2 regions of the Streptomyces sp. NPDC050164 genome follow, and region 2 is predicted to be linked to the other one. Evidence: riboswitches for the same ligand, from Rfam matches in the RefSeq annotation. Region 2 holds a riboswitch; the other holds the start of a gene.
What was found. A riboswitch is a leader RNA that binds a small molecule or an ion and turns the genes downstream of it on or off. The one in region 2 is predicted to bind S-adenosylmethionine.
Positions count from the first base shown of each region.

Region 1: it holds a riboswitch for S-adenosylmethionine, as region 2 does, so the genes downstream of both, ACIBNA_RS36265 (aminotransferase class V-fold PLP-dependent enzyme) here and thrC (threonine synthase) in region 2, are expected to answer to the same signal.

Region 1 covers NZ_JBITJK010000039.1:58,480-69,964, forward strand. Annotated here, with positions in the region: gene ACIBNA_RS36245 (c-type cytochrome) at 1-615, shown strand, start outside; gene ACIBNA_RS36250 (Rieske 2Fe-2S domain-containing protein) at 612-1,682, shown strand; gene ACIBNA_RS36255 (cytochrome bc complex cytochrome b subunit) at 1,679-3,301, shown strand; gene trpD (anthranilate phosphoribosyltransferase) at 3,440-4,504, shown strand; SAM riboswitch class IV at 4,571-4,687, shown strand; gene ACIBNA_RS36265 (aminotransferase class V-fold PLP-dependent enzyme) at 4,834-6,201, shown strand; gene ACIBNA_RS36270 (glycerate kinase) at 6,156-7,367, opposite strand; gene ACIBNA_RS36275 (SLC13 family permease) at 7,377-8,792, opposite strand; gene ACIBNA_RS36280 (response regulator transcription factor) at 8,850-9,515, opposite strand; gene ACIBNA_RS36285 (ATP-binding protein) at 9,512-11,020, opposite strand; gene ACIBNA_RS36290 (small secreted hydrophilic protein) at 10,953-11,258, opposite strand; gene ACIBNA_RS36295 (Lrp/AsnC family transcriptional regulator) at 11,349-11,485, opposite strand, start outside.
Region 2 covers NZ_JBITJK010000009.1:150,445-161,929, reverse strand. Annotated here, with positions in the region: gene ACIBNA_RS16170 (DUF3263 domain-containing protein) at 1-23, shown strand, start outside; gene otsB (trehalose-phosphatase) at 109-957, opposite strand; gene ACIBNA_RS16160 (trehalose-6-phosphate synthase) at 964-2,352, opposite strand; gene ACIBNA_RS16155 (glucosyl-3-phosphoglycerate synthase) at 2,426-3,370, opposite strand; SAM riboswitch class I at 3,526-3,680, shown strand; gene thrC (threonine synthase) at 3,699-4,985, shown strand; gene ACIBNA_RS16145 (ubiquitin-like small modifier protein 1) at 4,982-5,257, shown strand; gene ACIBNA_RS16140 (cold-shock protein) at 5,704-5,907, shown strand; gene groL (chaperonin GroEL) at 6,417-8,039, shown strand; gene ACIBNA_RS16130 (NADH:flavin oxidoreductase) at 8,182-9,339, shown strand; gene ACIBNA_RS16125 (carboxylesterase/lipase family protein) at 9,441-10,997, shown strand; gene ACIBNA_RS16120 (hypothetical protein) at 10,999-11,485, opposite strand, start outside.

The DNA.
Region 1 (11,485 bases), on a different contig from region 2:
GGCGGTCAGGGAACCTCCGACGGGCCGAGCCTGGTGGGTGTGGGCGCCGCGGCCGTGGACTTCCAGGTGGCCACCGGCCGTATGCCGGCCGCCACCTCCCAGGGTCCGCAGGTCCCCAAGAAGAAGAACATCTACAGCCAGGCCGAGATCGACCAGCTCGCGGCCTACATCGCCTCGCTGGGCGCCGGGCCTGCCATCCCGAACGAGGAGCAGTACGGCCCCCAGGGCGCCGACATCGCCAAGGGCGGTGAGCTGTTCCGCACCAACTGCGCGCAGTGCCACAACTTCACCGGCAAGGGCGGTGCGCTGACGCACGGCAAGTACGCACCGGACCTCGAGGGTGTCTCCCCGAAGCACATCTACGAGGCCATGGAGACCGGCCCGCAGAACATGCCGTCCTTCCCCGACACCACGCTGTCGGAGAAGAACAAGAAGGACATCATCGCGTACCTGGACGCGGTCAACAGCAGCAAGTCCGAGAGCCCCGGCGGTCTCGAGCTCGGCGGCCTCGGGCCGGTCAGCGAGGGCCTGTTCGGCTGGATCTTCGGTCTCGGCGGGCTGATCGCCGTCGCCGTGTGGGTCGCCGCCCGGACCGCAAAGGCCAAGAAGTCATGAGTAGCCAAGACATTCCCGAAGAGAACCTGCCTGCCGAGCAGTCCGCAGGACATGACGAGCACGGGCACGGGGCGCTGAGCCCCGCGGACGAGCATCCGTTCGCCGACCCGGGCCTGCCCCCCCACGAGCACCGGATCCAGGACGTCGACGAGCGGGCCGCCAAGCGGTCCGAGCGTTCGGTCGCCCTGATGTTCACGGTGTCGATGCTGGCCACCATCGCCTTCATCGCCGCATTCGTGGCGATCCCGGTCGACAAGTCGGTCTACATCTTCCCGCTCGGCCACATCAGTGCGCTGAACTTCGCGCTGGGCATGACGCTCGGCATCGCGCTGTTCTGCATCGGCGCGGGCGCCGTCCACTGGGCCCGCACCCTGATGTCGGACGTGGAGGTCGCCGACGAGCGGCACCCGATCGAGGCGGAGCCCGAGGTCCGCGAGAAGGTCTTCGCGGACTTCAATCAGGGCGCCAAGGAGTCCGCGATCGGCCGCCGCAGGCTGATCCGCACCACCATGTTCGGCGCGCTCACGCTGTTGCCGCTCTCCGGTGTCGTGCTGCTGCGCGACCTCGGCCCGCTGCCCGAGGACAAGCTGCGTCACACGCTCTGGTCCAAGGGCAAGCTGCTCGTCAACATGAACACGAACGAGCCGCTGCGTCCGTCGGACGTCGCGGTCGGCTCGCTGACCTTCGCCAAGCCCGAGGGCCTGGAGGAGCACGACCACGAGTTCCAGAACGAGATCGCCAAGGCCGCCCTGATGATCGTCCGGATCCAGCCGGAGAACATCAAGGACAAGCGCGAGCTCGAGTGGTCGCACGAGGGCATCGTCGCGTACTCGAAGATCTGCACCCACGTCGGTTGCCCGATCTCCCTGTACGAGCAGCAGACGCACCACGTGCTCTGCCCCTGCCACCAGTCCACCTTCGACCTCTCCGACGGTGCCCGAGTGATCTTCGGTCCCGCTGGTCACGCCCTGCCGCAGCTCCGCATCGGCGTGAACGACGAGGGCTACCTCGAGGCGCTCGGCGACTTCGCAGAGCCCGTCGGCCCTGCTTTCTGGGAGCGCGGATGAGCACTGAACAAGAACGCCGCAAGGCACCCGCGGGCGAGCGGGTCGCCGACTGGGCCGACGGCCGCCTCGGGATCTACTCCCTGGCCAAGGCCAACATGCGCAAGATCTTCCCGGACCACTGGTCCTTCATGCTGGGTGAGATCTGCCTCTACAGCTTCATCATCATCATCCTGACGGGTGTGTACCTGACGCTGTTCTTCCACCCGTCGATGAACGAGGTGGAGTACCACGGCAGTTACGTCCCGCTCCAGGGGCAGCTGATGTCGGAGGCGTTCGCCTCCACCCTGGACATCAGCTTCGACGTGCGCGGCGGTCTGCTCATCCGGCAGATCCACCACTGGGCGGCGATCATCTTCCTCGCCGGCATGTTCGTGCACATGATGCGCGTCTTCTTCACCGGCGCGTTCCGCAAGCCGCGCGAGATCAACTGGCTGTTCGGCTTCCTGCTGTTCGTCCTGGGCATGTTCACCGGTTTCACCGGCTACTCGCTCCCGGACGACCTGCTCTCCGGCACCGGCGTCCGCTTCACGCAGGGCGCGATCCTGTCCATGCCGATCGTCGGCACCTACATCTCGATGTTCCTGTTCGGCGGGGAGTTCCCGGGCACCGACTTCGTCGCCCGGTTCTACTCGATCCACATCCTGCTGCTGCCGGGCATCATGCTCGGGCTCGTGGTCGGCCACCTGATCCTGGTCGTCTACCACAAGCACACGCAGTACGCGGGTCCCGGCCGGACCAACAAGAACGTCGTCGGCATGCCGCTGCTGCCGGTCTACATGGCCAAGGCCGGGGGCTACTTCTTCCTGGTCTTCGGTGTCATCGCGGCCCTCGCCGGCATCGCGACCGTCAACCCGATCTGGGTCCTGGGCCCCTACCGGCCCGACCAGGTGTCGACGGGTGCACAGCCCGACTGGTACATGGGCTTCGCCGAGGGTCTGGTCCGGGCCATGCCCGGCTGGGAGATCGACTTCTGGGGTCACACGCTCGTCCTGGGCGTGTTCATCCCGCTGGTGCTGTTCGGTCTCTTCCTCGGGATCATCGCCCTCTACCCGTTCATCGAGTCGTGGGTCACCGGGGACAAGCGCGAGCACCACATCCTGGACCGGCCGCGCAACGCCCCGACGCGCACCGCCTTCGGTGTCGCGTGGGTCACCGGCTACATGATCATGCTGATCGGCGGTGGCAACGACATCGTCGCCACCCACTTCCACCTGTCGATCAACGCGGTCACCTGGTTCGTCCGGATCGGGTTCTTCGCCGGGCCGGTCATCGCGTTCATCATCACCAAGCGCATCTGCCTCGGCCTCCAGCGCCGGGACAAGGAGAAGGTGCTGCACGGCCGCGAGTCGGGCATCATCAAGCGCCTGCCGCACGGTGAGTTCATCGAGGTGCACGAGCCGCTCAGCCAGGAGCAGATGTACACGCTCACGGCGCACGAGCAGTACCAGCCGGTCGAGATCGGCCCGACGGTCGACGAGAACGGTGTCGAGCGCAAGGTGAAGGGCTCCGAGAAGCTGCGCGCCAAGCTCAGCGAGTCCTACTACGGCGAGGGAGCCCAGATCCCGAAGCCCACCGCCGAGGAGTACCGGGAGATCACCAGCGGCCACGGCCACCACTGATCACTGCTTCGCCACGCCACGCCAAGGGCCCCGTCCGGTGTTCGGACGGGGCCCTTCGCCGTGCCCTGCGGCTGGATAGGGTGGACCTCGTTGAGACTCTCGTCCCGTAGTGCGGGACGCCTGACCCTGGAGCGGCTTATGAGCGCTGTGATCCCCGCTGGAGGCGACACCGCGGCGGGCCGCTCCTGGCCCCTGCTGTTGAACGGTCTGCTGGACCGCCGGGACCTGACCGCCGACGACACCGCGTGGGCGATGGACCTGATCATGCGCGGCGAGGCGACGGACGCGCAGATCGCCGGGTTCGTGGTGGCGCTGCGGGCCAAGGGCGAGACGGTCGAGGAGATCGCCGGATTCGTCCGGGCGATGTACGAGCACGCGAACGTGATCGAGGTGCCGGGCCCGGCCGTCGACATCGTCGGCACGGGCGGCGACGGGGCGAAGACCGTCAACATCTCCACGATGTCGGCGATCGTCATCGCCGGCACGGGTGCGAAGGTCGTCAAGCACGGCAACCGCGCGGCGTCATCGGCGTCCGGGGCGTCGGACGTGCTGGAGAAGCTCGGCGTCAATCTGGAACTGCCGACGCACCGGGTGGCCCAGGTCGCCGAGGACGCCGGGATCACCTTCTGCTTCGCGGCCAAGTTCCACCCGGCGATGCGGCACGCGGGTGCGGCGCGCGGACAGCTGGGCATCCGGACGATCTTCAACGTCCTCGGTCCGCTGACCAATCCCGCGAAGGTACGGGCCCAGGCCGTCGGCGTCGCGGACCCGCGCATGGCGCCGATCGTCGCGGGCGTCTTCGCCGAGCGCGGCAACTCGTCCCTGGTCTTCCGGGGCGACGACGGCCTCGACGAACTGACCACCACGGCTACGTCCCGGGTGTGGATCGTCCGGGACGGCAAGGTGACCGAGGAGTCCTTCGACCCGCGCGACGTGGGCATCGAACTCGTCCCCGTGGAGGCGCTGCGCGGCGCGGACGCCTCCTACAACGCGGAGGTCGCCCGCCGTCTGCTGGACGGTGAGACGGGCCCGGTGAGAGACGCGGTCCTGCTGAACTCGGCGGCGGCCCTGGTGGCCCTCGACCCCGGCCCGGGGACGCTGGCCGAGCAGATCCGCGCCGGCATGGCGAAGGCGGCCGAATCGATCGACTCCGGGGCCGCCAAGCGGACCCTGGAGCGGTGGGTGGCGGCGAGCAACGCGTAGCGCGGGGTGTCCCGCAATCCGGACGCGGGTTGCGGGACCTCGATCATTCTCGTACGTTCCTTTCCAGGTCATGAGTGACAGTCATGAGGCCCCGGCCGACTGTCCGGCAACCCTCCGTCCGTGGCGGGGTGCCCCGGGTGAAGACCAGGCCGTAGTCAGCAAGGTCTACGGCAAGCGCGGACCCCTCGCACGCTTTTGGAAAAGCGTGGGGCCAGGGGTCCTGGTCCTCGAGGAGTCTTCCGTGAGCAAGCGAATGCGCTAGGGCCGCAGAGCCCCGCCTCCGCGCACCCTTTTTCTCTTCACCCCCTGTCTCTCACGGGAGTTCCGTCATGTCCGTCTCCACCGTGGCCGCCGCCCCGTCCGTCTGTGCCCCGCTGCCCGTGCTGGGCCGGGATGTCACCGTCCCGCTCGTCACCGGTGGCGAGGTCACCTACGCCGCGCTCGACTACGCCGCCAGCGCCCCGGCGCTCCAGCGCGTCTGGGACGACGTCGCCGCCTACGCGCCGTACTACGGCAGCGTCCACCGCGGTGCCGGGTACCTGTCCCAGCTGTCGACCGATCTGTTCGAGAACGCCCGCCGGACGGTCGCGGAGTTCCTCGACTGCCGCGGCGGTGACCAGGTCGTCTTCACCCGGTCCACCACCGACTCCCTCAACCTCCTCGCCGCCGCGCTCCCGGCCGGCTGCCAGGTCTTCGTCTTCGAGACCGAGCACCACGCCTCCCTGCTGCCCTGGCGCGACGCCCGCGTCACCTTCCTCGACGCCCCGCGCAGCCCCCGCCGGGCCGTCGAGACGCTGGAGCGCGCCCTCGCCGAGCGGGACCCCCACGGGCCGGCCCTGGTCTGCGTCACCGGCGCCTCGAACGTCACCGGCGAGCTGTGGCCCGTACGGGAGCTCGCGGCGGCCGCGCACGCCCACGGCGCCCGGATCGTGCTCGACGCCGCCCAGCTGGCCCCGCACCACCCCGTGTCCGTCAAGGACCTCGACGTCGACTGGGTCGCCTTCTCCGGGCACAAGCTGTACGCGCCCTTCGGCTCCGGTGTGCTGGCCGGGCGGGCCGACTGGCTGCGCGAGGCCGAGCCGTACCTCGCGGGCGGCGGCGCCAGCCGCAAGGTCACCCGGCGCACGGACGGGGGAGTGGACGTGGAGTGGCACGACAGCGCCGCCCGGCACGAGGCCGGATCGCCCAACGTCATCGGCGCCTACGCACTCGCCTCCGCCTGCAAGGCGCTGACGGAGGCCGGCTTCGACACGCTCGTCGCCCGCGAGCAGTACCTGGTCGCCAAGGTGCGGGAGGGGCTCGCCGACGTCCCTCAGGTGCGGTTCCTGTCCCTGTTCGGGGACGACGCGCCGCGCGTGGGAGTGCTCTCCTTCGTCGTCGAGGGCTGGAACAGCTCGCACTTCGCCGCCGCCCTGTCCGCCGAGTACGGCATCGGCGTACGGGACGGGCTCTTCTGCGCCCACCCGCTGGTGCGCACGCTGCTCGGCAGCGACCCGCAGACGCAGGGCGAGTGCGGCGCACCGGAGGCGGCGCCCGGCGAGAAGTCCCTCAACGCCATCCGCGTGAGCTTCGGCGCGGGCACGCCGGACGAGCACGTGGAGCGGTTCGTGCGGGCCGTGAAGGAGCTCGTGACGGACGGTGCGCAGTGGAACTACCGCACGGAGGACGGGCGTTGCGTGCCGGATACCTCCGCCTGAACGGCCGGTGCGCAGACCACCGGTAGCCGGGCGCCCAGAACGATCATCCGCAGGGCGCGTTCCGTGGCGTCGGTGAGCAGTTCGCTCGCCCGGAGCAGCGCCTCCGCCAGGGCCATCGGGGCCGGCAGGATGCCGCTGAACGCGTCCACGCCGGGCACCTCGTGCGCGCCCTCGCCGAGCGTGCCCGCCAGGGCCAGCACCGGGCGGCCGTGGAGCTTGGCCCGGCGGGCCACCTCGGCCGGGACCTTGCCGCGCGGCGTCTGGTGGTCCAGGGCGCCCTCGGCGGTGATCACCAGGTCCGCGCCGGCCAGCCGGGCGTCCAGGTCGAGGTGGTCCAGCAGCACGTCGAAGCGGGGCAGGAGACGGGCGCCGAGGGCGGCGAGGCCGGCGCCCAGGCCGCCGGAGGCCCCGGTTCCGGGACCGTACCGGAGGTTGCTGTCCGGGACGGCGACATCGCGGGTGAGGACGAAGGCCCAGTTCTCCAGTCCGGCCGACAACTGCTCCACCTGCTCGGGCGTCGCGCCCTTCTGCGGGCCGAAGACCCGGGCCACGCCCCGCTCTCCGCACAGCACGTTGTACGGGTTGCAGGCGACGAGCAGCTCCACGCCCGCCAGGCGGGTGTCCAGGCCCCTCGGGTCGATGCGGTGCAGCCGCGTCAGCTCCCGGCCCCCGACCGGGAGTTCCTCGCCCTGCTCGTCCAGCAGCCGGGCCCCGAGCGCCTGGAGCGCGCCCGCGCCGCCGTCGGAGGTGCCCGAGTCGCCGCAGCCGACGAGGATCCGCCGGACGCCCGAGTCGAGTGCGGCCCGGATCAGTTCGCCGACGCCGTAGGTGGTGGTGGCGCCCGGGTCGCGCAGGTCGCGCGGGACGAGGGAGAGGCCCGCGACCGCCGCCATCTCCACCACCGCCGTGTCCCCGGAGCCCAGCAGGGCGAAGTGGGAGCCGACGGTCTCGCCGATCGGACCGGTGGCGGGTACGGGGACGAGTCTGCCCCCGGTCGCCGCGGCCAGGGCGAGGGCCGTGCCCTCGCCGCCGTCCACCAGCGGGACGAGGTCCAGCTCGGCGTCGGGCAGGACCCGGCGTACGCCGGCCGCGATGGCGTCGGCGGCGGCCTCCGCGGACAGGGACTCCTTGAAACCACTGGGGGCTACGACGACACGGTTCAGCATGAGGGCTCCTTAGCGGGTGACGGAGACGCCGAGCAACGGCCAGATTGCGACGGCGAAGAGCAGGACGAGCGCGGCGGTCAGCGGGGCCAGGAAGGCGGACAGCCGCAGCAGGTCGCGCGGGGCGTAGGTGGGGGTGCCGGGGATCTGCGCGAAGAGCGTGACCGGCTTGGCGGAGGCGGGCAGCGTGTGGCAGAAGCCGGCGGCGGCGGTGGAGGCGAGCGCGGCGGCGACCGGGTTGACGCCGACGCCGACGGAGGCGGCCACGACCAGCGGGACCAGGACCGAGGAGCGGGCGGAGCGGGACTGCAGGACCAGGTGGGCCGCCGTGCTGATGACGATCACTATCGCCAGGAACACCATCGGGGGCTCGTTCGTCGGCAGGCCGGAGACCAGCCACTTCGCCGCTCCCGAGTCGGCGAGCGCGACGCCCATCGCCATCGTCGCCGCCATGAACAACAGCAGCGACCAGGGGACGGTCTTCAGCGCGTCCTTCAGGCGTACGGTGCCGAGTGCGGGCGAGGCGGCCACGACCGCGCCGATCAGTGCCACGATCGCGGGCGGCAGGTGGTGCAGCGGCTCGCTGCACCACAGCAGCACGACCGTGGCGAGCAGTAGGGCGCAACGCTTCTCGGCCTGCGTCCACGGGCCGGTGACCGCCTGTTCGCTGTGCTCCTGGATCTGCTGGGCGGTGATGTGGACGGGGCCGCGCCGGTCCTCGCGTCGCGTCATCGTCAGCAGCACCAGCTCGGCGGCCAGGTGGGACGACACCACGGCCAGCGGAAGGCCCAGCAGCAGCCACTCCGTGAAGCCGATGTGCTGCCCGGTCGCCTCGAACAGCACCGACACGGTGATCAGATGCGCGCCGGCACCGATCAAAGTCGCCACTGCCGATAGCAGGATCACGGTCGGGAAGAGCAGCGCCAGCATCACGACCAGTCGTTTTCGGTCGGCGAGGACCTTGGCGAGGGCCAGGAACACCGGCAGCGCCAGCGCGGCCCGCCCGGAGGTGGCCGGCACCGCGAACGCCGTGACGACCAGGGCCGTCGTCGTCAGGTGCACGAGTTGCCGCACGGTGCGGGCTCCGCTGACGAGGAAGACCGCCGCACGGCCGGCGAGCCCGGTCCGCGACACCGCCGCCGCCAGGACGAACGCGCAGATCAGCAGCCACACGGTGGAGTCGCCGAGAGTGCCGAACAGGGTGTCGTTGCTGATCACACCGGTCACCGTGAGCGCCAGTGCGGCGCCCAGCGCGATGTACGTGTCGTCTATCGGCGTTCCGATCCACGCACAGGTCGCCAGGACGAACACGGCGAGGGTGAAGCGGGCGTCACCGCCGAGTCCCGGGAAGTTCCCCGGGACGGCCAGCAGAGCGCACAGCGACAGTGCCACGCACAGGGCAGTGAGAGCTCGTGGGTTCCATGTCACGTCATCGAGGGTTCATCCGGGCGGTGAGCCGTCGATGAGCCGAACATGAAAGGAACTTCACCCGGTGGGAAGCCGGTACCCCATCCCGCGCACGGTCTCCACCCGCTCCGCGCCGAGCTTCTTGCGCAGTGTGCGGACATAGACGTCCACGATGTTGGAACCGGGGTCGAAGTCGTAGCCCCACACGTGGGAGAGGATCTGCTCGCGGGACAGCACCTGCCCCGGGTGCCGCAGGAACAGCTCCAGCAGGACGAACTCACGGGCCGTCAGGTCGACGGTCTGCTCCCCGGACCTGGCGCGCCGGGTGCGCAGGTCCAGGCTCAGCGAACCGGCCCTGAGCACGGTCACCTCCGGTGCCCGGGCCGCCGTACGCAGCCTGAGGCGGACCCGGGCGAGCAGTTCCTCGAAGCGGAACGGCTTGGTCATCCAGTCGTCGGCGCCGCCCTCCAGGCCGGCCACCGCGTCCCGTACGGAGTCGCGTGCGGTCAGCACGATCACCGGGGTGGTCACCCGTGCCTCGCGCAGTTCGCGCAGGATCGTGAAGCCGTCGCGGCCGGGCAGGTTGATGTCGAGGACGACGAGGTCGAAGCCGCCGGTCAGGGCGTACTCGTAGCCGGCATCGCCGTCGGTGACGACGGTCGTGGTGAATCCGTTCGAGCGCAGGCCCTTCTCGATGAAGGAGGCGATGCGCTCCTCGTCCTCGACGATGAGGATGCGGTTCACGTGTGATGGCCTTCCGGTGCCTGTGACGCGTGCAGAACGAGGGTGAAGGTGGCGCCGCCGCCGGGGGTGTCGGACAGCCGGACGTGGCCGTGGTGCCCCTCGGCGATGGCCTTGACGATGGCCAGCCCGAGTCCGGCGCCGGAGCCGCGTGCGCCTCGCCGGGCGGTGCCTCGCCGGAAGCGTTCGAAGATGACCTCGGTGTCCTGCGGCTGGACACCGGTGCCCGAGTCGGCGACGTACAGCTCGACGTGCGGGCCGGCAGTCCGGGAGCCGATGCGGACGGTCTGGCCGGGCATGGTGTGCTGCACGGCGTTCTGCGCGAGCTGCACCATGGCCTGGGTGATCCGCTGGAAGTCCAGTTCGCTCTCCACGTCGGCGACCTCGGCCAGCCGCCAGTCGCGCTCGCCCAGGGTGCGGGCCTTGACGAAGACGTCGGCGGTGAGTTCGGCTACCTGAGCCGGCTCGGGGACGACGAAGTCGGGACGTTCGGTCTTGGCCAGGACCAGCAGGTCCTCGACGATGCGGCTCATCCGGTCGAGTTCGTCGGTGACCAGCCGGACCGTCTCCTCGCGTTCGGCCGGGTCGTCGCCCATGACCTCCAGATGACCCCGCACGATGGTGATCGGGGTGCGCAGCTCGTGGCCCGCGTCGTCGACGAACTCGCGCTGCGCGGCGAAGGCCCGGTCCAGACGGTCGAGCATGCCGTTGAAGGTCTCGGCGAGAGCCGCTATGTCGTCGTTGCCGTGCACCGGGATCCTGCGGGTGAGGTCCTGCTCGGTGATCTCCGCAGCCGCGGTGCGCACCAGCCGCACCGGCCTGAGGATGCGTCCGGCGACCACCCAGGCGATGCCGGTGGTGAGCAGCACGGCGACGCCGGAGATGATCAGCAGGGTGCGGAACACCCTGTTCACCCGCTGCCGCTCGGGCTCCGGGTGGATGGCCACGACGAACGCGGCGTCCGGCTCCGCACCCGCCTGGGCCACCGTGACCTTGGCCCACCGGATCTCGCCCTGCGGCCGCTGCACGGTGCCGGAGGACTCCGGCGAGTCGAAGATGCGGCGTCTGGCGTCGGCGTCCCGGTGGAGGGGCAGCCCCGCGCGGATGGCGCCCTGCTGCCGGATCTGGCCCAGGTCACCGTCCGGCCTGCGGACCAGGCCGATCAGTTCCTCGTCGGCGTCGGGGTTCTGCTGCTGGAGGAAGACCGTCAGCAGGCGGGGCGCGGTGGTGAACGGACGGTTCGTCTCGGGGTCCCTGCCCCGCTCCTCGAAGCCGGCGAACTCGTCGGCCTCCTGAGTGAGCAGACGGTTGATCCGGTTGTCGACGTCCCGCATCAGGAACGAGCGGGTGGTCGTGGTCACCTCGATCAGCGCTACCGCCATGACGAGCAGCAACCACAGCAGGATGCGGACCCGGGCGGTGATCCGCCGACGGGCCGGGTCAGTTGGTGCCGTCGCGTCCGTCGTCGGGCCCGTCGTCTCCGGCGCCCTGACCGTGGTCGTCGTCATCGTCATCCATCGTGGGGCTGTCGGTCACCGGCTGCCGCGGCACGACCTCGTCGTCCGGAGAGGGATCGGGTGTGGGCTCGGGGGTGGGCGTGGGCTTGGGGGAGTCGCTGTCCAGCACCACCTTTGAGGGGACCTTCGGAGACTCCGGGCGGTCCGAGAGCGCGAAACTGGTCGCGGCGATACCCAGCGGGATCAGAACGACGGCGGACAGGGCCGCCATACGACGAGTGAAAGCCATGTGCCCGATCATTCGCCGGGAACACGGTGAGAAGGATGAGGGCCGGATGAAGAACTCTTCATCCGGGAGCTCCGCATCCGGGAGCGGTCCTCAGTTGTCCAGCCCGATCGAGAACGCCGCCTCCAGGTCGTGCTGCGAGTACGTACGGAACGCCACGTGCGTGTCGGTCCCCTCCACCCCGGGGATCTTGCTGATCCGGCCGGGGATGACCTCCGCCAGGTCCTCGT
Region 2 (11,485 bases):
AGACGCGCCGGGCCGAACGCTGACGTGTGACGACGGCCCGGGGGAGCTCCCGCTGAGAACCCACCCCGGCCGGCCAGGCCCCGCGCACGCAGGCGGTCGCCGACGGGTTCAGCCGAGCCTGGCCGCCACCGTGTGCAGCAGGCGGACGACGCCTTCGGGGCCGTCCACCACCACGTCCGCCCGCTCCCTCAGCTCGGTCACCTCGTCGCTGCCGCTGCACACCAGCAGGCCCGGGGTGCCGTCCGCGCGGAGCTTGTCGACGGCCGAGTAGGCGGGCAGGTCGCCCAGGTCGTCGCCGGCGAAGAGGACGGACCCGGCACCGATCTCCCGGGCGAACCCGGCGAGGGCGACGCCCTTGTCCATGCCGGGCGGGCGCAGTTCGAGGACCATGCGGCCGGGCTCCACGACCAGGCCGTGGCGGCCGGCCAGGCCGGCGAGCGGTTCGCGCAGGGAGTCCAGCGCGGCCTGCGGATCGGAGGCCCGGCGGGTGTGCACGGCGACGGCCCGGCCCTTGTCCTCGATCCAGGTCCCCTGCGACGCGCCGAACCGTTCGAGGAGCTCGGCCAGCTCGGCGCGGACCGCGGCGACGCCGGGATGCGGCTCGGGGGCGCTGACCTCGCCGGTCCGGGCGTCCCAGCGCTCGGTGCCGTAGTGGCCGAGGACCACGAGGTGCTCCAGGCCCGGAACATCCGCGAAGCCGCCGTTGCGCACCGCGACCTCGGCCGGCCGGCCGGTGATCACCGCGACGGCGGCCACCTTCGGCGCGAGCGCGGCCAGCGCGGGGACGGCCCCCGGGTGAGCCCGGGCCTTGTCGGGGTCGGCCACGATCGGCGCGAGCGTCCCGTCGAAGTCGAGGCCGATCAGGGCCTTGCCCGGGTGGGTGAGGAGAGCGTCCAGACCTTCCCGTCCGGCTTTCGTGCTGGGCGCCGGCAGTGGGGAGTCCGTGGGACCGGTCATCGGCGATCAGCCCCTCAACGCGTCGAGCTGGTCAAGGAACCACTGGGCAGGCGGCAGCGCGGTCGCCGCCGCGGCCAGCCGCTTGCTGCGCTCGGCGCGTTCCTCCGGGCCCATCGAGAGCGCCTCGTGCAGGGCCGCCGCCGTGCCCGTCACGTCGTACGGGTTCACCACGATCGCGTCCTCGCCCAGCTCCTCGAACGCCCCGGCCTCCCGCGACAGCACCAGCGCGCAGCCCGAGTCGGAGATGACCGGGACCTCCTTGGCGACGAGGTTCATGCCGTCCCGGATGGGGTTGACGAGCGCCACGTCGGCCAGCCGGTACGCGGCCAGGGAGCGGGCGAAGTCGTCCTTGAGGTTGAGTACGACCGGAGTCCACCCCGGCGTCCCGAACTCGGCGTTGATCTCCTCCGAGACCCGCTGCACCTCGGCCGTGTAGTCCCGGTACACCGCGAGGTCCTGCCGCGACGGATACGCGAACGCCACGTGCACCACGTGCTCGCGCCACTCGGCGTGGGTCTCGAGGAGCCGACGGTAGGCCAGCAGGCCGCGCACGATGTTCTTCGACAGCTCGGTGCGGTCGACCCGGACGATGGTGCGGCGGCCCTCGCCGATCTCCTCCCGGAGCGCGGCCATCCGCTCCTCGACGTCCTGCTCGTGCGACCGCTTTCGCAGGAAGTCCGCGTCGGCCCCCAGCCCGTGCACGCCGATCCGCGTGCCGCCGAGCCCGCCGGCGAACTGCTCGGCGCACGCGGTGAACGCGTCCGCCCAGCGCTGCGTGAGGAAGCCCAGCCGGTCCGCGCCCAGCATGCCGCGCAGCACCTGCCCGGCCACGTCGTCCGGCAGCATCCGGAAGTACTCGGGCGGCGCCCACGGCGTGTGCGAGAAGTGGCCGATCCTCAGGTCCGGCCGCAGCTCGCGGAGCATGCCCGGCACCAGCGTCAGGTGGTAGTCCTGCACCACCACCGCCGCGCCCTGCGCCGCCTCCTCGGCCAGCGCCTCGGCGAACGCCCGGTTGTACGTCTCGTACGACGTCCACTGGCGCCGGAACTCCGTGTCGAAGACCGGCTCCAGCGGCGTCTGGTAGAGCATGTGGTGGACAAACCACAGCACCGAGTTCGCGATGCCGTTGTACGCGTCCGCGTGCACGTCGGCCGGGATGTCCAGCATCCGCACGCCGTCCTCGCCGACGCCCCGCCGGACCGCCTCGCGGTCGCCGTCGGACAGCGCCGAGCACACCCACAGCGCGTCCGCGTCCGAGCCGATCGCGGACAGCCCCGAGACCAGCCCGCCGCCGCCGCGCTTGGCGTTCAGCGAACCGTCCTCGCCCACCGCGTAAGAGACCGGGCCGCGGTTGGAGGCCACCAGCACCTGTGCAGCACCGTACGTTGAAGCCATAGCCCTCAACCTAGCCCGGCCCGGAAACGCTCAAACGTACGGACCTGACCCACCCGGCCGAAAACGACCCCGGTCAGGCCGCCCTCCGAGCCTGGTACTCGGCGATCTCCACCATCGGCGGACGCTCCTCGGTGTCCACGGAGTAGGTGCGCGGTTCGAAGCCGTCCCCGCCCCGCTCGAACTGCGTCAGGGACGGCCGGATCAGATGCCCGCGGGCCAGCCGCAGCTGGGCCGTGCGGTAGATCGCGGCGGCCATCCGGCCCAGCGCCTGCCCGTCCTGGTGCCGGTGCTTGCGCACGCCGATGTCCACCTGGGCGAGGGCGTCCAGGCCCACCAGGTGCAGGGCGTCGACCAGCATGCCGAGCTCGACGCCGTACCCGACGGGGAAGGGCAGCTGCTCCAGCAGCGAGCGGCGGGCCGCGTACTCGCCGCCGAGCGGCTGCACGAAGCCGGCCAGCTGCGGCCAGTGCATGTTGAGCACCGGGCGGGCCATCAGCTCCGTGACCCGGCCGCCCTGCCCGGTGGCGCCGCCGAGCGGACGGTCGTACATGCCCTTCACCAGGTCGATGTCCGGGTCGGTGAGCAGCGGGCCGACGATCCCGGAGACGAAGTCGGACGAGAAGTCCCTCAGGTCCGCGTCGACGAAGCAGACGATGTCCCCGCTGGTGACGAGGAGGGATCGCCACAGCACCTCGCCCTTGCCGGGCACGGCCGGGATTCGCGGCAGGATCTCGTCGCGGTGCACCACCCTCGCGCCCGCGGCGGCGGCCACCTCCGACGTTCGGTCGGTCGACCCCGAGTCGACGACGACCAGCTCGTCGACGAGCGGCACCTGCCGCATCAGGTCGTGGCGGATGACGGCGGCGATGTCGCCTACCGTCTCCTCCTCGTTGAGCGCGGGCAGCACGACACTGACCGTCCGGCCCGTGCGCTGCTTGGCGGCGAGGATCTGGTGGAGCGGGCGATCGGTCGCGGACCAGGAACGGGTGCTCAGCCAGCGCTCGACTTCTTCCAGCACCGTGGCGGCTCCTCTGCGTACTCTCGGCGGGACGGACTGTGAGCCATCTCGCGGTTCGGACGACTATCTCAACTGTCCTGGTCGTCGGTTACAGTCTTGAACAACGCGGATGACCATCGCATGTCCGGGGTCAACCGTCGTCAACAACCGAATACAGCTCATCCAGAGGGGCAGAGGGATACGGCCCGATGAAGCCCCGGCAACCCTCCAGCCGATACTCGTAGGTCACTGTCGACCGCTCCGCGAGGCTCCGGCTCGGGAAGGTGCCAAATCCGTCTCACGGCGAGATGCGTCGTGAGGAAGATGAGGAGAAAGGGCCTCGCCTCACATGGCTGTGCAGACTGTTGCAAGCACCACTGACTCCACCGTAGACCTCGGCCCCGCCGCCGCCCTGAGCTGCCGCGAGTGCGGTCACCGCGTACCCCTCGGCCCGGTCTTCGCCTGCGAGGAGTGTTTCGGCCCGCTGGAGATCGCCTACGACTTCTCGGCCTACGACACCGAGGAGCTCCGCAAGCGGATCGAGGCGGGCCCCGCGAACATCTGGCGCTACGCCCCGCTGCTGCCGGTCCCGGCCGACGTGGCGACCAAGCCGAACATCAACCCGGGCTGGACCCAGCTCGTCAAGGCCTACAACCTCGCCCGCGAGCTGGGCGTCGACGCCGGCAAGCTCTTCATCAAGGACGACTCCGGCAACCCGACGCACTCCTTCAAGGACCGTGTCGTCGCCCAGGCCCTGGAGGCCGCTCGCGCCTTCGGCTTCACCACGCTGTCCTGCTCCTCCACCGGCAACCTCGCCGGCGCCGTGGGTGCCGCGGCGGCCCGCGCCGGCTTCCGCTCCTGCGTGTTCATCCCGCACGACCTGGAACAGGGCAAGGTCGTCATGGCCGCGGTCTACGGCGGTGAGCTCGTCGGCATCCAGGGCAACTACGACGACGTGAACCGCTTCTGCTCGGAGCTGATCGGCGACCCGGCGGGCGAGGGCTGGGGCTTCGTCAACGTCAACCTGCGGCCGTACTACGCCGAGGGCTCCAAGACCCTCGCGTACGAGATCTGCGAGCAGCTCGGCTGGCAGCTGCCGGACCAGATCGTGGTGCCGATCGCCTCCGGCTCGCAGCTCACGAAGATCGACAAGGGTCTTCAGGAGCTGATCAAGCTCGGGCTGGTCGAGGACAAGCCGTACAAGATCTTCGGAGCGCAGGCCGAGGGCTGCTCGCCGGTGTCGACGGCCTACAAGGCCGGCCACGACGTCGTACGCCCCCAGAAGCCGGACACCATCGCCAAGTCGCTGGCGATCGGCAACCCGGCGGACGGCCCCTACGTGCTCGACATCGCGCGTCGCACGGGCGGGGCGGTGGAGGACGTGAACGACGAGCAGGTCGTCGACGCGATCAAGATCCTCGCCCGGACCGAGGGCATCTTCGCGGAGACCGCCGGTGGTGTGACCGTGGGCGTGGCGAAGAAGCTGGTCGAGAACGGGGTGCTCGACCCGTCGAAGACCACCGTCGTCCTGAACACCGGGGACGGCCTCAAGACCCTCGACGCGGTGGCCGGTACCGGCCTCACCGCCACCATCCGCCCGAACCTGGACTCCTTCCGAGAGGCTGGCCTCGCATGAGCGTGACCGTTCGCATCCCCACCATCCTGCGCACCTACACCGGCGGCCAGGCCGAGGTCGCCGCCGAGGGGGCGACCCTCGGCGAGGTCATCGCCGATCTGGAGAAGAACCACACCGGGATCGCCGCCCGGGTGCTGGACGACCAGGGCAAGCTGCGCCGGTTCGTCAACGTGTACGTCAACGACGACGACGTGCGGTTCGAGCAGGGCCTGGAGACGGCGACGCCGGACGGTGCCGGGGTGTCGATCATCCCGGCCGTCGCGGGTGGCTAACCGGTCGACCGGCTTGATTATTACCTTCGGTAACGGCGGTTACTGAGAGTTCATCGAATTGCCCCCTCCGTGAGAGAAGCGGAGGGGGTAATTCTGTGTGATTGAGCGCGGTACAGTTGGGGAACGCAGCGCCGATCTTCTGATCGGGAGCCCTGAATTCCTGCCGCGCGCCCGACAAGATGTAGCCAAAGTGTGTGTGCCTTTCGCGGCTTTTGTTCCTTTTGTGTAGCCCGACTTGCCCTGAAGTCGGGCGAATTCTCCCTACATTCCGGACCCTGCGCGTCCAGAATTCTCGTCCGATTGACCTGTTGCAGAGGGCAGTTGGACAGATACATTCAGCCGCGGTCGACGCGTTCCGGCGCACGCCCCCAACCGTGGGGGGTGAGGTCTGACCCGGGTCCGCGAAGTGTGGATCTGTGCAAGGGCCAGTAATAGGGGAGTTAGGCATGGCTCAGGGCACCGTCAAGTGGTTCAACGCGGAGAAGGGGTACGGCTTCATCGCGGTCGACGGTGGTGCGGATGTTTTCGTCCACTACAGTGCGATCCAGATGGACGGCTACCGCACCCTGGAAGAGGGCCAGCGGGTCGAGTTCGAGATCTCGCAGGGCCAGAAGGGGCCGCAGGCCGACATGGTTCGCGTCTCTGCCTGAACGCGCACCACGACCAAGCGCAAGCGACCGGTCTTCTCTGAAGGGCCCGCACCCCCCGGGTGCGGGCCCTTCGGCCTGTTCGGGGACCGGGTGCAGGGGGCGCGAGTTCGCGCCCGGACGGCTCGCGCCGGCATCGCGGCCGCCGTGGGCCGTCGGTGCAGGCGTTTCCGGCCGGCTCGCATCGGCCTCGCCGCCGTGGTGGGCCGTGGCCAGGCCTTTCCCGGCCCGCCCGATCCGCCGTGGCGCTGCCCGAGGCCTGTGGCCGAGCCGGGTGCGCCCGTTCGCCGGGGGCTGAGCGCCCCGCCCGAACCTCGGGAGCCGCTTGCACTCGCCATGCCCGAGTGCTAATCATTGCGTTAGCACTCTGAAGGTGAGAGTGACAACGTAAGGACCGGGTCGGTGAGGCCCGCAGGCCGGGTGGGAAGGAACCACGAGGCAGGCGAGCCGTCCGTCGCGGGCGCGGGCGCGGTCCGAAGTAATCACCCCCAGTCCTGGAGGGACCACTTCACATGGCCAAGATCATCGCGTTCGACGAGGAGGCGCGGCGCGGCCTCGAGCGCGGCATGAACCAGCTCGCGGACGCCGTGAAGGTGACGCTCGGCCCCAAGGGCCGCAACGTCGTCCTCGAGAAGAAGTGGGGCGCGCCCACGATCACCAACGACGGCGTCTCCATCGCCAAGGAGATCGAGCTCGAGGACCCGTACGAGAAGATCGGCGCCGAGCTGGTCAAGGAAGTCGCCAAGAAGACGGACGACGTCGCCGGTGACGGTACGACCACCGCGACCGTCCTCGCCCAGGCCCTGGTCAAGGAAGGCCTGCGCAACGTAGCCGCCGGCGCCAACCCGATGGCCCTCAAGCGCGGTATCGAGAAGGCCGTCGAGGCCGTCTCCGCCGCCCTGCTGGAGCAGGCGAAGGACGTCGAGACCAAGGAGCAGATCGCCTCCACGGCCTCCATCTCCGCCGCCGACACCCAGATCGGCGAGCTCATCGCCGAGGCCATGGACAAGGTCGGCAAGGAAGGCGTCATCACCGTCGAGGAGTCCCAGACCTTCGGTCTGGAGCTGGAGCTCACCGAGGGTATGCGCTTCGACAAGGGCTACATCTCGGCGTACTTCGCCACCGACATGGAGCGTATGGAGGCCGTCCTCGACGACCCGTACATCCTGATCGCGAACTCCAAGATCTCCAACGTCAAGGACCTGCTCCCGCTCCTGGAGAAGGTCATGCAGTCGGGCAAGCCGCTGCTGATCATCGCCGAGGACGTCGAGGGCGAGGCCCTGTCGACCCTGGTCGTCAACAAGATCCGTGGCACCTTCAAGTCCGTCGCCGTCAAGGCTCCGGGCTTCGGTGACCGTCGCAAGGCGATGCTCCAGGACATCGGCATCCTCACCGGCGGCGAGGTGATCTCCGAGGAGGTCGGCCTCAAGCTGGAGAACGCCACGATCGACCTCCTGGGCAAGGCCCGCAAGGTCGTCATCACCAAGGACGAGACCACCATCGTCGACGGTGCCGGCTCGGCCGAGCAGGTCCAGGGCCGGGTCAACCAGATCCGCGCCGAGATCGAGAACAGCGACTCGGACTACGACCGCGAGAAGCTCCAGGAGCGCCTGGCGAAGCTGGCCGGCGGCGTGGCCGTCATCAAGGCCGGTGCCGCCACCGAGGTGGAGCTCAAGGAGCGCAAGCACCGCATCGAGGACGCCGTCCGCAACGCCAAGGCGGCCGTCGAGGAGGGCATCGTCGCCGGTGGTGGCGTGGCCCTGCTGCAGGCCTCCCAGGTCTTCGAGAAGCTGGAGCTGGAGGGTGACGAGGCGACCGGCGCCAACGCCGTGAAGCTCGCCCTGGAGGCCCCGCTGAAGCAGATCGCCGTCAACGGTGGTCTCGAGGGCGGCGTCGTCGTGGAGAAGGTCCGCAACCTCACCGTCGGCCACGGCCTGAACGCCGCGACCGGTGAGTACGTCGACATGATCGCCGAGGGCATCATCGACCCGGCGAAGGTGACCCGTTCCGCTCTGCAGAACGCCGCCTCCATCGCCGCGCTGTTCCTCACCACCGAGGCCGTCATCGCCGACAAGCCGGAGAAGAACGCCGCGCCCGCCGGCGGCGGCATGCCGGGCGGTGACATGGACTTCTGATCGACCTGGTCGATCAACGTCCTTGCCGAGGGCGGCACTTCCTGTTCCGACAGGGAGTGCCGCCCTCGGGCGTGTCCGGGATCACAATGCGGCTGGGATGGCCTGGGCGGGGCCGGATGGTTGAAACGTACGTCCTATGCGTATGCACATACTGTCCGGTATCCGAAGGGGAGCCTCCCACGTGACCTCCGCCGCCTCCCGTGCCGCCGAAATCCTGTCCCGGCCCGTCTCGCTGGGCGGCCTGACCGTCCCGAACCGGATCGCGATGGCGCCGATGACCCGCATGTTCTCCCCGGGCGGCGTACCCGGCGAGGACGTCATCTCGTACTACTCCCGCCGCGCCGCCGCCGGTGTCGGACTGATCGTCACCGAGGGCACCTACGTCGGCCACGAGTCGGCCGGTCAGAGCGACCGCGTGCCGCGGTTCCACGGCGAGGAGCAGCTCGCGGGCTGGGCGAAGGTCGCCGAGGCGGTGCACGCCGCGGGCGGCACGATCGTGCCGCAGCTGTGGCACATCGGCATGGTCCGCAACCAGGGCGAGCCGCCGGTCGCGGACGCCCCGGCCGTCGGCCCCTCCGGCCTGCGCATCGGCGCCGCCGAGCCCACCGGCAAGGCCATGACCCAGGCCGACATCGACGCCGTCATCGGCGCGTTCGCCGAGGCCGCGGCCGCCGCCGAGCGCATCGGCTTCGACGGCGTGGAGATCCACGGAGCCCACGGCTACCTGCTCGACCAGTTCCTCTGGGACGGCACCAACCGCCGTACCGACGCCTACGGCGGCGACCCGGTCGCCCGTGCCAAGTTCTCGGCGGAGATCGTCGCGGCCGTCCGCGAGACCGTCTCCGCCGACTTCCCCGTCATCTTCCGCTACTCGCAGTGGAAGCAGGACGCCTACGACGCCCGCCTCGCCGAGACGCCCGAGGAGCTGGAGGCCATCCTGACCCCGCTCGCCGCGGCCGGTGTCGACGCCTTCCACGCCTCCACCCGCCGCTACTGGGTCCCCGAGTTCGACGACTCCGACCTGAACCTGGCCGGCTGGACCAAGAAGCTCACCGGCAAGCCCGCCATCACCGTCGGCTCGGTCGGCCTGAACGGCGACTTCCTCAAAGTCTTCCAGGGCGAGGGCGCCGAGGTCGGCGACCTCGACAACCTCCTGGACCGCTTCGAGCGCGACGAGTTCGACCTGGTCGCCGTCGGCCGCGCGCTGCTGCAGGACCCGCAGTGGGCGCGGAAGGTCCTGTCCGGCAGCTTGGACGAGCTGGCGCCGTACGACCCGGCAGCGCTTAAGACGCTCAGCTGACCCCGCAGGGTCCGCGCACGGGATGCCCTGGATTTGCTTGCGTCAGTCAAGGACACTGGCCGAGCGCCTGTTCACCGGCACCCCGTGAGGAGACCCAGAGGATGACGACGACCGAGCCCCACCCCCCGACCGGCGCCTCGGCCGGGCAGCCCGCACCGGTGGTGCGCACCACCGCCGGTGCGGTACGCGGCCGCAGGGAGGAGGGCCTCGCCGTCTTCCGCGGCATCCCCTTCGCCGCACCCCCCGTGGGCGAGGCCCGGTTCATGGCACCGCGCCCCGCCCCCGCCTGGGACGGCATACGGGACGCGTACGCCTTCGGCCCGCCGCCCCCGCAGGACCTCGGCAACCTGGGCGGCCCGGGCCTGCTCGACGTGCCCGAGGGCGACGAGTGGCTCACGGTCAACGTCTGGACCCCCGAACCCGACCCGGGCGCCCGCCGCCCGGTGATGGTGTGGATCTACGGCGGCGCCTACAAGCTCGGCCACTCCGGCAGCCCCGGCTACGACGCCCGGCGCATCGCGACCGACGGCGACCTCGTGGTCGTGTCCCTCAACTACCGCGTCGGCATGGAGGGCTTCGCGCACATCGAGGGGGCGCCCGCCAACCGCGGCCTGCTCGACCAGGTGGCCGCGCTGGAGTGGGTACGGGACAACATCGAGTCGTTCGGCGGCGACCCCGGCCGGGTCACCGTCTTCGGCGAGTCGGCGGGCGCGGGTTCGATCGCCTCGCTGCTCGCCATGCCGAGGGCGGCGGGCCTGTTCCGGCGGGCGATCGCGCAGAGCGTGCCGGGGACGTTCTTCTCGGGCGCCCTGGCCCGTGACATCGGTGCGGCTCTCGCCGCCGAGGTGGGGCTGCGCCCCACGGTCGCCGAACTGGCGGCCATCTCCCCGCGTGAACTGACCTCGGCGGGTGAGGCGTTGAGCGCCAAGATGCCCCGGTACATCGACCGCTGGGGCCAGGTGGCGCCGACGGTCACGCCCTTCTCGCCGGTCGTCGACGGGGAGGTCCTGCCGACCACCCCCTGGCAGGCCCTGGCCGCCGGTGCGGCGAAGGACGTCGAACTGCTCGTCGGCCACAACCGCGACGAGTACCGCCTCTTCGTCGCCATGGCGGGCCCACTGGACCAGATCACCGAGGACAGGGCGGCAGCGGCCCTCCGCCTGTTCGCCCCCGGTCCCGACGGCGAACGGGCCTACCGCACGGCCTTCCCCGACGCCTCCCCCGGCGAGCTCTACGAACGCGTCCAGACGGACTGGCTGTTCAACATGCCCTCCCTGCACCTGGCCGAGGCGCAGCACGCGGGTGGCGGCCGTGCCCACCTCTACGAACTGACCTGGCCGGCGCCGGGGGGCGGCGGCGCGATGGGCGCCTGTCACGGCCTGGACATTCCCCTGCTCTTCGGCACGTTCGGGGCGGACCTCGGGGCCCTGCTGTTCGCGGGCGCCGAGCCGTCCGCCGAGGCCGAGGCGCTGTCCTCCCGCTTCCGGTCGTCCTGGACGGCGTTCGCGAGGACGGGTGACCCGGGCTGGCCGGCGTACGAGCACGAACGGCGGCTCGTGCAGGTACTGGACGCGGAGCCGGTGGTGAGGGCGTACCCGGAGGAGGCCTCGCGTCGCCTGTGGGAGGGCTACGGCTTCCAGGCCCTGCCCCTGCTGTGAGCTAAAGGTTGCCCATCGGCTCGATGTCGACCCTGACCGGCGTACCCCACACGCGCAGCACCTCGTAGTCGGTGAACTCGTGCACGAGCCGGTACGCCATGGCCGCCCGGGGAGCCTTGCGTTGGGCGGCGATGTACAGCTCGGCCTCGCGGCGGTCCCGGCGGGGGGTGCCGCACAGCTGCCACGTCTGGCCGGTCCACAGCTCCGGCAGCCAGCGCTGCTGGGGCTGGGGGCGGTCACCGCTGACGCCGTAGCGGGACTGGACCGGCTCGGTGAGTGGGGTGTGCGGGGCGGGACCGTTGAACTCCGCTCGGCGGGCGGCCCGGCGCCGGGTCTCGCACAGCAGGCACAGGTCGGGGGCGCCCTCGTCGACCGGGCCGGTGGGGTGCTCCGGGCAGCGGGTGCTGGGAGCCGCCGTGGTGACGCTGTCCTCCAGCAGGTCCAGGGCGCGCTTCAGGTCGGCCCTGACCTCGTGCAGTTTGCCGTCC